2 regions of the Nonomuraea sp. H19 genome follow, and region 1 is predicted to be linked to the other one. Evidence: riboswitches for the same ligand, from Rfam matches in the RefSeq annotation. Region 1 holds a riboswitch; the other holds the start of a gene.
What was found. Region 1 has a riboswitch for cyclic di-AMP ahead of ACTMTI_RS12060 (hypothetical protein). Riboswitches for the same ligand answer to the same signal wherever they lie in the genome.
Positions count from the first base shown of each region.

Region 2: it holds a riboswitch for cyclic di-AMP, as region 1 does, so the genes downstream of both, ACTMTI_RS33260 (C40 family peptidase) here and ACTMTI_RS12060 (hypothetical protein) in region 1, are expected to answer to the same signal.

Region 1 is NZ_JBQHCV010000005.1:67,634-74,707, forward strand. Features, by position in the region: gene ACTMTI_RS12040 (class II aldolase/adducin family protein) at 1-132, shown strand, start outside; gene ACTMTI_RS12045 (DUF885 domain-containing protein) at 129-1,697, opposite strand; gene ACTMTI_RS12050 (DUF4032 domain-containing protein) at 1,720-2,928, shown strand; gene ACTMTI_RS12055 (alpha/beta fold hydrolase) at 2,942-3,787, opposite strand; gene ACTMTI_RS12060 (hypothetical protein) at 3,832-4,614, opposite strand; cyclic di-AMP (ydaO/yuaA leader) riboswitch at 4,787-4,922, opposite strand; gene ACTMTI_RS12065 (DUF5302 domain-containing protein) at 5,089-5,289, opposite strand; gene ACTMTI_RS12070 (rod shape-determining protein) at 5,632-6,615, shown strand; gene ACTMTI_RS12075 (ABC transporter permease) at 6,725-7,074, opposite strand, start outside.
Region 2 is NZ_JBQHCV010000017.1:88,089-95,162, reverse strand. Features, by position in the region: gene ACTMTI_RS33270 (hypothetical protein) at 1-575, shown strand, start outside; gene ACTMTI_RS33265 (amino-acid N-acetyltransferase) at 598-1,158, opposite strand; cyclic di-AMP (ydaO/yuaA leader) riboswitch at 1,423-1,573, shown strand; gene ACTMTI_RS33260 (C40 family peptidase) at 1,579-2,622, shown strand; gene ACTMTI_RS33255 (LuxR C-terminal-related transcriptional regulator) at 2,629-2,841, opposite strand; gene ACTMTI_RS33250 (winged helix-turn-helix transcriptional regulator) at 3,586-3,984, opposite strand; gene ACTMTI_RS33245 (NADP-dependent oxidoreductase) at 4,062-4,991, shown strand; gene lysX (bifunctional lysylphosphatidylglycerol synthetase/lysine--tRNA ligase LysX) at 5,048-6,529, opposite strand; gene ACTMTI_RS33235 (hypothetical protein) at 6,675-7,074, shown strand, end outside.

The DNA of each region.
Region 1 (7,074 bases):
CTGCTGGAGTGGCTCTGCGAGGTGTACGTGCGGGGGCTCGGCGTGGGCAAGCCGACCATCCTGACGGACGAGCAGCTTGCCGCCGTTGTGGAGCGTTCCCTTGATCCTCCGGTCTTCCCCCGCCGTCCCTAGGCCAGCGCGGCCTGCTCGGCGAGGCCCAGGGGCAGGCCGCCGGAGCCGGCGATCTTGTCGTGGAACTCCTTCAGCGACCCCTGGAACGACGCGCGGATTCGGTCGATCTCGATGGCCCCCGTGAGGTACGACGGCGCCTGCGTGGGCCAGGCGCAATAGCGGTTGACCTCGCCCTGGGCGGTGCCGGGCGACAGCGACGCCTTCGTCGCCATGAACGTCTCGGCCTCTTCGATGGACATGTCCTCGCAGTGCAGCGCGGTGTCCACGACGATCCTGGCGGCACGGAAGATCCGGCAGTCGAGGTGGGCGAGCTCGGTGGCCGGGGTGTCGAAGTAGCCCTGCTCGTGCAGCAGCTTCTCGACGTAGAGGGCCCAGCCCTCGGTGAAGTACGCCGTGCGGAAGACCTTCCTGACCGTACGGGGATTGCCCGCCATGTACGACAGGTGCCAGTGATGCCCGGGGTAGGCCTCGTGGACCGCGATCGACGGCATCTGGGCCCGCGAGTTGGTCCGCAGGCGCTGGCGTACCTGCTCGGGGGTGAAGTCGTCAGGCGTGTACGGGACGAAGAACACGCCGGTGCGCGAGCTGCTCAGCGGCGGCGGCGCCAGGTAGTGGGCGACGGACAGGACGGGACGGGTGTACTCGGCCGACGGCAGCACGTGGCACTCCTCGCCGCCGGCGAACGTGACCAGGTCCCGCTCCCTGACGAACTCCCTGGCGCGCAAAGTCTCGGCCTCGTACTCGGCGCGCATGTCGGCCAGCGTCGGCGGGTGGTCGTCCATGAGGGACTCCATCGCGGCCCGCCAGTCGTGCGTGCCGTTGACCTGGACCGCGACCTGGCGCATCCGGGCGTCCAGGTCGGCCCAGGCGGCCTTGCCCTTCTCGTGCAGCTCGGCGGCGCCGTACCCGAGCAGCTCGCGCTCGCGCAGCAGCGTGGAGTAGAGCTTCTCCCCCATCCGCCAGGTGCCGCCGCAGGTGAAGCCCTCCAGGAACGTCACCAGCTCGTCGAACGCCTGCGCGGCCGGTTCGGCGGCGGCGGCCAGCCGAGCGCGCAGCTCCGGGTCCTCGACCATGCCCGGGATCGTGCGGGTGAGGAAGTTGCGGCCGGTGCGCGCCTGGCCGAGCCCGCGCTGGATCAGCAGCGGCGCCGCCAGGTCCGGGTCCAGGTTCGTACGGCAGGCGGCCAGCACGCCGGGCACCTCGGCCAGCCGGGAGACGGCGGCCGAGACCAGCTCGGGCTCCGGCTTGAGCCGGCGCTGGAACGGCGTGTACATCGAGCTGAAGATCGCCGATAGGTAGACGGCGGGATCGCGGCGCCAGTCGGGCCAGGACGCGAGCGCGACCGAGCCCCTCAGCTGGGAGAGGACAAGGTCCCTGTCGATCGCGTCGTCCAGTGTGGCGGCCTCGGCCGCCGACAGGCGTTCGAGCCAGCGGGTTTCCTCGCGCTCTCGGGCGGCCCAGGCGGTGGCGGTGAAGTCACCGAGGGTGTGATCGTAGCCGTCGGCCCCCAAGAAGCTGGCGACGACGGGACGGTCGGAAAAGTACCACTTGAGAAACTCGTCCACCGATGCACCATATCCTGAGGTAATGCCTTTGCAGATCACTGGCGCGCTCGGTGACCCCGACCTCATCCGCCTCCCATGGGACGTCCCTCTGAAGGACTGGCCGGAGCATCATTTGGTAGATCTGCCGCGGGGCATCTCGCGGCACGTCGTGCGGTTCGCGCGGCTCTCCGGCAAGGTGTACGCGATCAAGGAGATCGGCGAGCGCTTCGCCAAGCGCGAATACCAGCTGCTATGGGACCTGGCCCGGCTGGACGCGCCCGCCGTGGAGCCCGTCGCCTACGTCACCGGCCGCGACGAGGGCCTGGACGCCGCGCTGATCACCAGGCACCTGCAGTTCTCGCTCCCCTACCGCGCCGTCATGTCCGGCACGCTGCGCCCCGACACGCTCACCCGGCTGCTGGACGCGCTGGCCGTGCTGCTGGTGCGGTTGCACCTGAACGGCTTCTACTGGGGCGACTGCTCGCTGTCCAACACGCTCTTCCGCAGGGACGCGGGGGCCTTCGCGGCGTACCTGGTGGACGCCGAGACCGGCGAGATGCATCCGATGGTCAGCGAGGGCCAGCGGCTCGGCGACATCGACATCGCCCACACGAACATCTTCGGCGAGATGCTCGACCTGGAGGCCGGTGGGCTGCTGCACCCGTCGATCGACCCCATGGACACCGCCGAGGACGTCGTCTCCCGCTACCACCGCCTGTGGGACGAGATCAACCAGAGCGAGATCATCGAGGAGGTGGACTGGCACCGCGTGGAGCAGCGCATCAGGCGGCTCAACCTGCTGGGCTTCGACGTGGCCGAGATGATGGTGCGGCGCAAGGTCGGCACCGGGCGGCTGATCGTCCGGCCGAAGGTCGTCGACGCCGGCCACCACCAGCGGCGGCTGCTCCGGCTGACCGGGCTGGACGTGGAGGAGAACCAGGCGCGGCGGCTGCTCAACGACCTCGACGGCTACCGGGTGGCCAAGGGGCTGCGGCACGAGGACGAGGCGATCGTGGCGCACCGGTGGCTGGCGGAGGTGTTCCAGCCGACGGTCGAGGCCATCCCCGCGGAGCTGCGCGGGAAGCTGGAGCCCGCGCAGCTGTTCCACGAGATCCTCGACCACCGCTGGTACCTGTCGGAGCAGGAGAACGCCGACGTCGGGCTGGGCACGGCGGTGAAGTCGTACGTGGACCACGTGCTCGTGCACAAGCCCGACGAGAAGGCATTGCTGCCCAACGAGGCTTCTCAGTAGGCGGTCCCCCGGCTCAGGGACCGGTCAGCTTGGTGATCTCGGCCACGATGTCGGGCCAGAGGGGACGCGGGAGATCGTGTCCCATGCCCGGATAGGTCACCAGCCTGGCGCCGGGGATGGCCGCGGCCGTGGCGTGACCGGCCGCGACGGGGACGAGCTGGTCCGCCTCACCGTGCAGCACGAGTGCGGGAACGGTCACCCCCGCGAGCGGCTCCGTGCGATCGCCCGAGGCCATGATGGCGGCGAGCTGCCTCGCCGTGCCCGCCGGATCGAAGCATCGGTCGTAGGCGAGCCCGGCCATCATGGTGATCCGCTCGCGATCGAGCTCGTAGCCGGGCGAGCCGATGACCGCCCAGGTTCGCAGCGCCTGCGCGAGCACGCCGGCGCGGTCGGCGGCCGGCTCGGCCATCAACACGGCCATCGCCGCCTCGGTGGGCGCGGCGACCGCCGCGCCCGGCGTCGACATGATCGAGGTAAGGGACAGCACTCGGGAGGGATGCCGGATGGCCAGCGTCTGGGCGATCATCCCGCCCATCGACGCGCCGACCATGTGGGCGGCGGGCCAGCCGAGCGCGTCCATGAGCCCGGCCGCGTCGTCGGCCAGGTCGTCCAGCAGGTACGGCGCCGGCGCCCCCATCATGGGCGCGCCGTGGTCGTGGAGGTGCGTGGAGAGGCCCGCGTCGCGGTTGTCGAACCGCACGACGTGGTGTCCCTGCTCCACCAGGAGCTCACAGAACTCTTCGTCCCAGTGGACGAGCTGGGCGCCTAGTCCCATGATCAGGAGCAGCGGCCGTCCTGTGGGCGAGCCGAAGCTCTCGTAGGCGATTTCGATGCCGTTCGCGGCTACGCGGGTGGTCACGGAGACCAGAATGACATTCTGGTCTCCGGCCCGTAAAGGGCTGATCAGCGCTTGACGAACTTGCGGATGCGCTCGCTACCGAGCGCCGCGCCACCGAGTACCGCGCCGCCGCCCACCAGGACCAGGGCGCCGGCCGCGAAGGACAGGCCCACGGTGCTGGACTCCTCCGCCTCGCCCGGAGGAGCGGCCGCCACGGCCTTGACACCCGCGGGCTTCTTCTCGGCCACGGGCTGAGCGAGCTCAGCCGGGTTGTCGTCCCGCTTGGCCGACTTCTTCTCGGCCATCACCTTCGGGGGCTCGGCCGGGTTGTTGTCCCGCCTGGCCCAGGCGCGGGAGGAGAAGGGGACCGGGTAGTTCTTCTTGCCGAGGCCCTCGCCCCACTTGGTGATGACGTAGTCCACGTCGATGTGGCCCTGGCCGCCGATGCCGTCGACGTGGAGGGTGTCGGGGTTGAACGTGCCACCGGTCAGCTCGGCGAACGTCTTGGCGTCCAGGTCCAGCATGATGCCGTTGTTGGAGGGCGTGCCGGGCCCGCGGTCGCCGACGAAGAAGGGCAGCTTCTTGCCCTTGTAGATGACGTAGCCCTCGGTGAGCAGCGGCCAGCTCGGACTTGCCGCCAGCCCCTTCTGCATGGGCTTGCCGCTGGCAGGCAGTCCGGTGTCGCCGGCGCGGCCGGAGGCGTCGTCCCAGAAGTAGGACGCCGTGGTCGAGCCCTTGAGCAGTACCTTTTCTTCGTTGTCGGCGCAGGCCGTGCCGGCGATGGTGAGCGCGCCGACGGTGGAGGCGGTGAGCAGGGCGAGGGCACGCAGGCCAAAACGAGCAGACATGAGGTAGTGAGTCCTTCGCGAGGGGACAAAGGGACGCACGCTCGCTGAAAAGGCGTAGCCGGGCAGATCGCCGAGCGGTCGCTACGCGGAGCGCGGAAGGGCTGGGGGGAACAGGCCGCTCAGCAGGCGGTCAGCACTACGCTGTCTGGGGGTACGACGCGGTGATACATCTATGTCCTCTCCATCTCGCCTACCGGGTTAGCTGACGGGTTCGGGCGTGGAGCTGCCCTACCGGCACGCGGCCGGATTCACCCCAGGGGATTTGGGTCCCCGGTTCCCGACTGATCGGGATTCGGCGCCAACCGGCTGGTCCCTCCTGGGTAAGGTCCATGCCACCGGCTGGTAATGGGCGATACTGTAACCGCCAAATATGGACAAACGCAATCGAACCGTCATGAAGCGGGATAAAGATCTACCTTCGTCGGCAAAGAAAAAGGGGGCACGGCACGCCGTACCCCCTTCTAGATCCCAGTCTCAGCCGCCGCTCTTGCGTCTGAACGATCTTTTATTCGCAGCCGGACCGTGCGCCCCGTGGATCTTCGATGGGTCGACGTCCTTGCCACCCGCGCCCGCTCCGGCGTGCTGGTTGCGCTTGCGCTCCAGCGCTTCACGGAACTTGCGCTTCATCTCGTCCTCGGGAGTTTCGCTGACTTCCGGCTCCGGTGTTTCCGCCATGAGGACCTCCGTGGTGTTGGGACTATCACAGCTTCGCATGACCCCGCTTATGACGCGAAACCGGCCTCGACCCTGTCCGCCCGCGCGGCGGGCGCCTCCAACCGCTCGCTCGGCATCGCCACCAGCGCCACCAGGGCGATCACGGCCCCCGCCACCAGGGAGCGACAGGATGATCAGGGCCGCCTCCGCGGTGACCGTCGAGGTGTAGAGGGTGCCGCCGATCTGACGTAAAGCGGAATCGTTCTGTTCCTGGTGTTGTGTTGGGGCGGGTCGGGAAATGGATCCGGACATGATGGTCGACCCCCCGGTCCGGCGATGAGCCTCCTGGGCCATGATCTGGCGATGGATCTCGGGGCCGCGCGCACCCGGATCTACGTCAAGGGCAAGGGCATCGTGCTCGACGAACCGTCGGCCGTCCTGCGCGACCGCGACACGGGCAGGATCCTCGGGTACGGCGCGGAGGCGGCCCGCGGCGAGCCGTGTTGGCCGATCAAGGGCGGCCTGCCGGTCGACGGCGTGCTCGCCCAGCGCATGATCAGGCACTTCCTGCGCAAGGTGCACCGGCATCCGTTCGCCAGGCCGCGCATGGTCATGGCCGTGCCCGACGACGCCGACGCGATCGAGCGCGCGGCGCTGCGTGACCTGGCTTTCGAGGTCGAGGCGCGCGGGGTTCTGCTGATCCCGCACGCACTGGCGGCGGCGCTCGGCGCGGGCGTGCCGGTCGACGACCACGCCGGGCGGATGGTCATCGACATCGGGCGCGACTCCGCCAGGGTCGCGATCCTCTCGCACGGGGAGCTGGTCGCGGCCGGCAGGGCGCCCGGCGGCGGCCACGCCATGAACCGGTCGATCGCCTCCCTGATCGAGCACGACCACGGGCTGCTGATCGACGAGGGCGAGGCGGAGGCCGCCAAGCGGCGCGCGGGCCCGCAGTGGAAACCGCTGCACCGGCAGGTGCTGATCCACGGCCGCGACCCGCACACCGGCGCCGAACGCACGGAACGGGTGCCCGTACAGAGGATCTACGAGGCCACCAGACAGCCGGTCGAGTCCATCGTGCGGGCGGCGCTCGACACCATGGAGCGCTGCCCCGACGAACTGGCCACCGACCTCGGGGAACGGGGCGCGGTACTGGTCGGAGGCGGGGCGCTGCTGCGCGGGCTGGCGCGGCGGCTGCGTACCGGGCTGTGCATGCCGGTACGGCGGGCGGAGCGGCCCCCGGAGTCCGTGGTGCTCGGTCTCGGGCAGTGCGTGGACGATCTGGGGCTGATCGCGAAGCTCAGTGATCGGCTGCGCGCGGATCGGCGGGCCAAGGTGCGCACGTGACAGGATGCTGCGTTCAGGGCCGGAGGTCCGGATCGTCGGCAAGACCACCTGCTGTCCGGCCGCCGGATAGCGCCACAGCATGCCGCGTGCCGTGGCGCCGTAAGGGGGGCTAGGGCGTGGACAGCGCCTCGGTCGGGGACAGCCGGGAGGCCCGGATGGCCGGGTAGAGCCCGGCCGCGGCGCCGATGGCCAGCGTCGCCGCCAGCCCGCCGACGGTGGCCCAGGCGGGCACCACGGAGGGCCAGCCGCTGTAGAACGCGTACCCCATGGTGACCGCGGTGCCCAGAAGGATCCCGCCGCCCCCGCCCATGGCCGACAGCAGCAGCGACTCGGCCAGGAACTGGGTGCGGATCTGGCCGCGGGTCGCGCCCAGCGAGCGGCGCAGGCCGATCTCCGCGCGGCGTTCCAGCACTGAGATGACCATGGTGTTGGCCACGCCGACGCCGCCCACGAGCAGGG
Region 2 (7,074 bases), on a different contig from region 1:
TCCGGCTGGGACTGCTGCTGCTGTCCGTACTGCTGACCGGACGGCTGCTGCTGCCCGTAGCCCTGCTGCTGGCCGTACTGGCCGGAGGAAGGCTGCTGGCCGTAGCCGGGCTGCGACTGCTGGCCGTAACCCGGCTGGGACTGGGGCTGCTGCCCGTAGCCCTGCTGCTGGCCCTGACCATATTGCTGGCCGTAGCCCTGCTGACCATAGTCGGGCTGCGACTGGGGTTGCTGTCCTTGCTGGGGGTAGCCCTGCTGGCCGTACTGCTGTTGCTGACCATATTGGGGCTGCTGTCCGTACTGCGGCTGCTGGGCATAGCCCTGCTGGCCGTATTGGGGCTGCTGCCCGTAGGCATCGTCCGCCCGGTAGCCGACCACAGTTGCGTCCGGGTCGGGCTCGCCGTGGCGGCGGCCCGTGTTCTGCTGCCCGTAGTCCGGGGTGCCAGGCGCAGAAGTCTCGCCGGATTCGTCCTGTGGATACGGCGGCTGTCCGGTGCTCACCGTGTCACCTCGCTTCGCGTGCGCATGTGGCACGTGTCAGGACACATGCCTGTACCGCCCAACGTATCGACATAGGTATCAACAATCACCTTTCCATCTAGTCAAGGTCCGCGTCACCCGATGTCAGATGGAGCAGCATGCGGGTGTTGCCCAGGGTGTTCGGCTTCACGTGTTCCAGGTCGAGGAACTCCGCCACACCCTCGTCGTACGAGGCCAGCAGCTCGGCGTAGACCTCTGGCGAGACCGGCGTGCCCTGGATCGGGCGGAAGCCGTGCCGCGCGAAGAAGTCGACCTCAAAAGTCAGACAGAATACACGCCGCAGCCCCAGATCCGTCGCCTGCCGTATGAGCGCGGAGACGATCCGATGGCCGATGCCCATGCCCCGGCACTGCGGATCGACGGCGACCGTGCGGACCTCGGCGAGATCCTCCCACAGCACGTGCAGCGCGCCGCAGCCGACGACCTGCCCGTCCAGCTCGGCCACCCAGAACTCCTGTACGTCCTCGTACAGCGTCACCGTGGTCTTCTCCAGGAGCCGCGGTCCCGCGCCCGCGTAGGTGTCGACCAGGCGCCTGATCGTCCGCACGTCGGGCGTGCGGGCACGGCGGACCACCGCCGCGGTCTCGGGCGTCGTCGGTTGTTCGGCCACCTGCTCCATGGCTCTCCAGAGTACAGATGTCATTACGGCTCAGCCCTAAATCCCACGTCTGGCCCAAGACTGTGACATGTCGCGGCCAGACGACTACAGGCGCGACCTCCCACAAAACCAGGGATGAAGAGGACATAAGGTCTGTTCTGCACGAGCGTCCACGAGATCACCTTGTGACCCTTCGGTTGTGAAACCTCTACAGATCCAGCAGTTCTGGTTGAGCACGAACCCGGAGTGCATTAGTGTCCAGCGACGACGTTTCCCCGCGTGTCGCGGGGTGACACGCCCAATTCCCGCGAGGGAAGCCGGGGACCCGCCGGTGGCGACCTCCGCACGCCACCACTGGGGTGAATCCGAGTCTCTCGGTAGGGCTGCTCCGGCCCGAACCCGTCAGCTAACCCGGTCGGCGTCGATGAGAGGAGCTGGTTGGTGAAGCGCACGCTCAGCCGTGAGGGGAAGTCGGCGGGCAAGAACGCCCGCCCTCCGGAACGGGCTCGGCGCCGGCGCCTTCTCGGTGTGGCAGGCGTCATAGTCGCCGCACTCCTATTCGCCGTCCCCACCGGTCCGGCCTCCGCTGATCCGAAGCCCTCGCTCAAGGAGCTCTCCGACCAGGTCGAGAAGCTGCACGTGGAGATCGAGACACTGAGCGAGCAGTACAACGGCCAGCGGGAGAAGTACAAAGTCGCCAAGAAGGCCGCCGACGCCGCGCAGAAGACGCTGACGGGCAGCGAGGCCGACTTCGCAGCCAAGCGCGCCAAGGCCGTCCTGCTCGCCCAGAACGCCTACATAACGGGCGGCCTGAACAGGGCGATGGCGTTCACCTCGTCCCAGGACCCGGAGAAGTTCCTCGACATCGTGGCGACGACCTACGCGATGGAGCAGGAGCAGGGCGAGGAGGTCAACCAACTGGCCAAGGCCATGGACGCCGCCGACCGCGCCCGAGCCGACGCCAAGACGCGCATGGACGAGCTCCAGAAGATCGTCTCAGACCTCGAATCGAAGCGCGACAAGATCACCAAGCTGGTGAAGAACGTGGAGAGCGACCTGTTCAGGCGGGCTCTGGGCGAGGCCGGCCGCCCCGGCACCCGCGCCGTCCGGGTCAACCTGCCGATCCCGGGCAACGGCAAAGCGGCCCAGGCCGCGAGGTGGGCGCTCACGCAGCAGCTCAAGCCGTACGTCTGGGGCGCCGAGGGCCCCAACTCCTACGACTGCTCCGGCCTGGTGATGGCGGCCTTCCAGCGGGTGGGCATCTCGCTGCCGCACTACACCGGGAACCAGTGGACCGCGGGCCGGCACATCTCGAAATCCGAGCTGCGCCCAGGCGACCTGGTGTTCTTCTACAACGACCTGCACCACGTCGGCATCTATCTGGGCGGCGGCATGATGGTGCACGCCCCCCAGACGGGTGATGTCGTACGTGTCGCCTCGATCGAGCGCCGGCCCTTCGCCGGCGCGGTGCGCATCGCGGACTGAACGCCCCTAGATCAACTGTCGGCGGGCTGCCCAGGCCACGGCTTCGATCGCCGTGGCCACGCCGATGCGGTCACATATGCCCCGTAACCGTCGGCGTACGGTGCGTCCACTGATGTCCAAACGTCTGCCCACCCGATCGACCGTGACCCCCTTGGCCAGCTCCGCCAGCAACGCCAAATCCGCATGGCTAAGCTCAACCCCTTCGGTGAGCACACCCATCGGGAGCCCTCCCCCCCAACAGCAACTCGGACGGGCTAAAAGCCGCTCGTCTCGCAGACGGTAAACGCATCCTGGAAAGGTCGTCAAGCACGACAATCGCCACTCTTGACGGGCGCTATTGACATGATCGGATATATGTGACGCACTCGCGTTATGAAGGTCGGGCGATGTGTCGTCTCATTGACCCATCCGGCAGCGCCGGACCCGACGCCGATACGCCTCGCCGGTGTCTTGGATTTCGCTCCGTACGATGCCGATTTTCTCGCTGACCATATGCCTGCTATCGCGAAATGAGCACGTGTCGCGCGATCGTCCGTAACGCGTGGGGCGCTGCTCGCCCCCCACCGCCCATGAGCCCTGCGCGGCGACTCCGCTTCGGCCACGGAGCCCACCCGCCGCCAGGTCAGCGGGTCGATCCGGTCTTGCGGGCGGGGCCCGCCCGGCCACGCAGGGCCGCGGGCTCCGGCCGGCAAGGCGTTCACGCCGTGCATGCTCGAACACCTCCCCCGCGCCTCGATACGCTCACCGGCGCGCTGCCGGAGGAAACGAACCCGATTTCCGGCTTCGCTCATCCGTCAGCGGTCAGGGTCATTACCGAATGCCGAGAGCGTCGCCGGAGAGTCATCAATACTTCCGCGGCCGGAGCGAAATAGTCGACCGCGGCCTTGACCTGATGCTTACAGACGAGCACATATCGGAAACCGGGCAGGCCAGAAGGAGCCTCGCGACTCCGTCCGGTACGGCTCAAACGGTGGCGTCGTAACGCTCCCTGGCCGCCTCGACGTCCTCGATGTGCACCTCGGCCCAACTCTTGATCGCGGCCACCAGCGGCATCAGGCTCTCGCCCAGCGGGGTGAGCTCATAGTCCACCCGCACCGGCACCGCAGGCGTGAGCGTACGCGAGACCAGGCCGTCGCGTTCCAGCCCGCGCAGGGTCTGGGTGAGCATCTTCTGGCTGACGCCCGCGATGCGCCTGGCCAGGTCGCTGTAGCGGCACGGCCCCGCCTCCAGCGCGGTGAGCACCAGCGTGACCCATTTGTCGCTGAGGCGGTCGAGCAGCTTCCGGGAGGGGCACTCGGCGAAGTACGCGTCGAACGCCTCCTTGGCCTGCTCGCGCCGCTCCGCCGCCGTCTTGGTGGCCATGCGTCTCCTCCCGGTTGGTTACGCACTTCTGGGTGCCTACTTACCAGAAGAGAGTAACTCTTCCTAGGGTCGTCGGCATGACGAACATGCGTGCACTCATTGGCGGTTCCGGCGCTCCTCGACTGGTGGAGCTGCCGGTGCCGGAGGCAGGACCACAGCAGGTACGGATCAAGGTCGCGGCGGCTGCGGTGAACCCGTTCGACCTCGCCGTGGCGGCGGGGACGCTCGCCGACTACGGCGTGGCCCGGCCGCTGGACTCCTACGGGATCGGGTTCGACGTCGCGGGAACCGTGGACCAGGTGGGCGACGGAGCGGCCTTCCAAGTGGGAGAGGAGGTCGTCGGGCTCATGGCCCGCCTGGAGCTGCCGGTCAAGGCGCAGGCCGAGTACGCGGTGCTCGACGCCTCGGCAGTGGCGCGGGCGCCGCGTGGGTTCACGGCCGTCGAGGCGGCGACGATCCCGCTCAATTCGCTGACCGCCTGGCAGGCACTGGACCGGGCAGGAGTGGGGCCGGGCCGGACCCTGCTCGTGACGGGAGCGGCGGGTGCCGTCGGCGGCTACCTGGTCGAGCTGGCGACGCTGCGCGGGGCACGAGTGGTGGCGGCAGCGGGCGCCGAGGACGAGGAACTGGTGCGAGGTCTGGGGGCGGAGTGGTTCGTGCCCCGGGGCGACGACCTCGCTTCCGCCGTACGAGCCCGGGTGCCCGGCGGTGTGGACGCCGTCGTGGACGCGGCGGTGCTGGGGCTGGCTGCGCTCGACGCGGTCCGGGACGGCGGGGCGTTCGTGGCGCTCTCGGCCGGGGTGGCGCCTGTCGGGCTGCGGGGCATCGACGTCGCCACGGTCTTCTTCCGCGCCGACGCCGCCCAGCTCGGTGAGGTGGTGCGGCTGGTGGAGGCCGGCCGGGTGACGTTGCGGGTGGCGGGCACGTACCCGTTGGAGAAGGTGGCCGACGCGCATGCCCGGCTGGTGGCGGGGGGCGTCCGCGGCCGCCTCGTCCTGGTCCCCTGAGCCCGCGGCCGACCCGGCCCGCTCGCCCGGCGCGGGCGGCGGGCCGGCCGGTGGCCTCAATGGGTGGGCTTGACCAGGGGGAACAGGATCGTTTCGCGGATGTTCTTGCCGGTGAAGGCCATGATCATCCGGTCGATGCCGGCCCCCATGCCACCCGTCGGCGGCATCGCGTACTCCAGGGACTGCAGGAAGTCCTCGTCGAGCTGCATGGCCTCCGGGTCGCCCCCGGCCGCGAGCAGGGACTGCTCCACAAGACGCTGCCGCTGGTCGATCGGGTCATTCAGCTCTGAATAGCCCGTGCCGAGCTCGGTGCCGAAGCCGATCAGGTCCCACTTCTCCGTCAGCAGCGGGTTGTCCCGGTGCAGGCGGGCCAGCGGCGAGGTCTCCAGCGGATAGTCCATGACGAACGTGGGCTGGACCAGCGTGTGCTCCACGAGGGCCTCGAAGAGCTCCTGGACGAGCTTGCCCGCGCCCCACTTCGGGTCCCAGTGGATCTCGCGCTGGTCGGCGATCTTACGGAGCTCCTCCAGGGTGGTGGAGGTCGTGATCTCCTCGCCCACCGCCTCCGACACCAACGTGTACAGCGGGATCCGCGGCCAGGAGGCGAGGCCCAGGTCGACCTCCACACCGTCGTGCACGACCACCGAGGTGCCCAGCGCGGCCAGGACGGCCTTCTGGTACATGCGCTGCGTCAGGTCCGCGATGTCGTTGTAGTCGAGGTAGGTGCCGTACGCCTCGACCATGGTGAACTCGGGGTTGTGCGTGGAGTCCGCGCCCTCGTTGCGGAAGTTGCGGTTGATCTCGAAGACTTTCTCGATGCCGCCGACCACGAGGCGCTTGAGGTAGAGCTCGATCGCGATGCGGAGGTAGAGCTCCATGTCGTAGGCGTTGATGTGGGTCTTGAACGGCCGGGCCGTGGCGCCGCCGTGGATCGGCTGCAGCATCGGCGTCTCGACCTCGAGGTAGCCCTCCTCGTGCCAGAAGTCACGCACCGCGCGCACGGTGGCGCTGCGGATGCGGGCCATCTTCCTGGCTTCGTCGTTGACGATCAGGTCGACGTAGCGCTGGCGGACGCGGGCCTCGGGGTCGGTGAGGCCGACGTGCTTCTCCGGCAGCGGGCGCAGGCACTTGGCGGTGATCTGCCAGCTCTCGGCCAGGATCGACAGCTCACCCCGGCGCGAGGTGATGACCTCGCCGATCACGCCCACGTGGTCGCCCAGGTCGACGTCGCGCTTCCAGCGGGCGAGCGACTCCTCGCCGACCTTGTCGAGCGAGATCATGACCTGCAGGTCTGCGCTGCCGTCGCGGAGCGTGGCGAAGCAGAGCTTGCCGCCCACGCGGCTGAGCATGACGCGGCCCGTGACCGCGACCGTGTCGCCGGTGGCGGTGTCGGGCTCCAGGCCCTGGTATTTCTCCTTGACCTCGGCATTGGTCGCCGTGCGGGGGAAATTCACCGGGTAAGGGTCGACGCCTTCGCTGCGAAGGCGGTCGAGCTTCTCCCTCCGGATGCGCATCTGCTCGGGAAGTTCGTCGCTCACAGCATCAAAGAGTAGGGGATATGGCGACCTGCAAGGGCTCGTCGGTCCTCTGCAGGGGCCGTGCAAGAGGACGCCCGTATCAATATCTCACGAGCTCAGGGGGGAGCCGGCAGGGAGCCGGTCCAGGGGAGCTCAAGGAGAGAACATGTTGAAGAAGATCGCGACGGGCTTCCTCGCCGCAGCCGCCACCACCGCTCTGGCCCTGTCGCTTCCTTCCGCCGCCTCGGCCAGCTCGCCCGACTACGACGACTACTCCGACTACTGGGGCTCGGTCTACTCCAAGCACCACCAGGCCAAGGCCAACGGCTGGGTGGGCGTGAACTGGGACCACGACGGGGAGTCCAACGAGGTCCACGTCAAGGGCAAGCTGTACGACCTGGACAACCGCAGCTACGACGAAGGCGGCAAGTGCGCGTACGTGAAGTTCGAGGCCAGCGACTTCGACCACGACTGGTCGCCCGTCTACTCGAAGAAGTACTGCGGCTACCCCGGCTACAAGAAGTTCCACTTCCAGGAGCACGACGTCTTCGCCCTGCGGGCGAAGG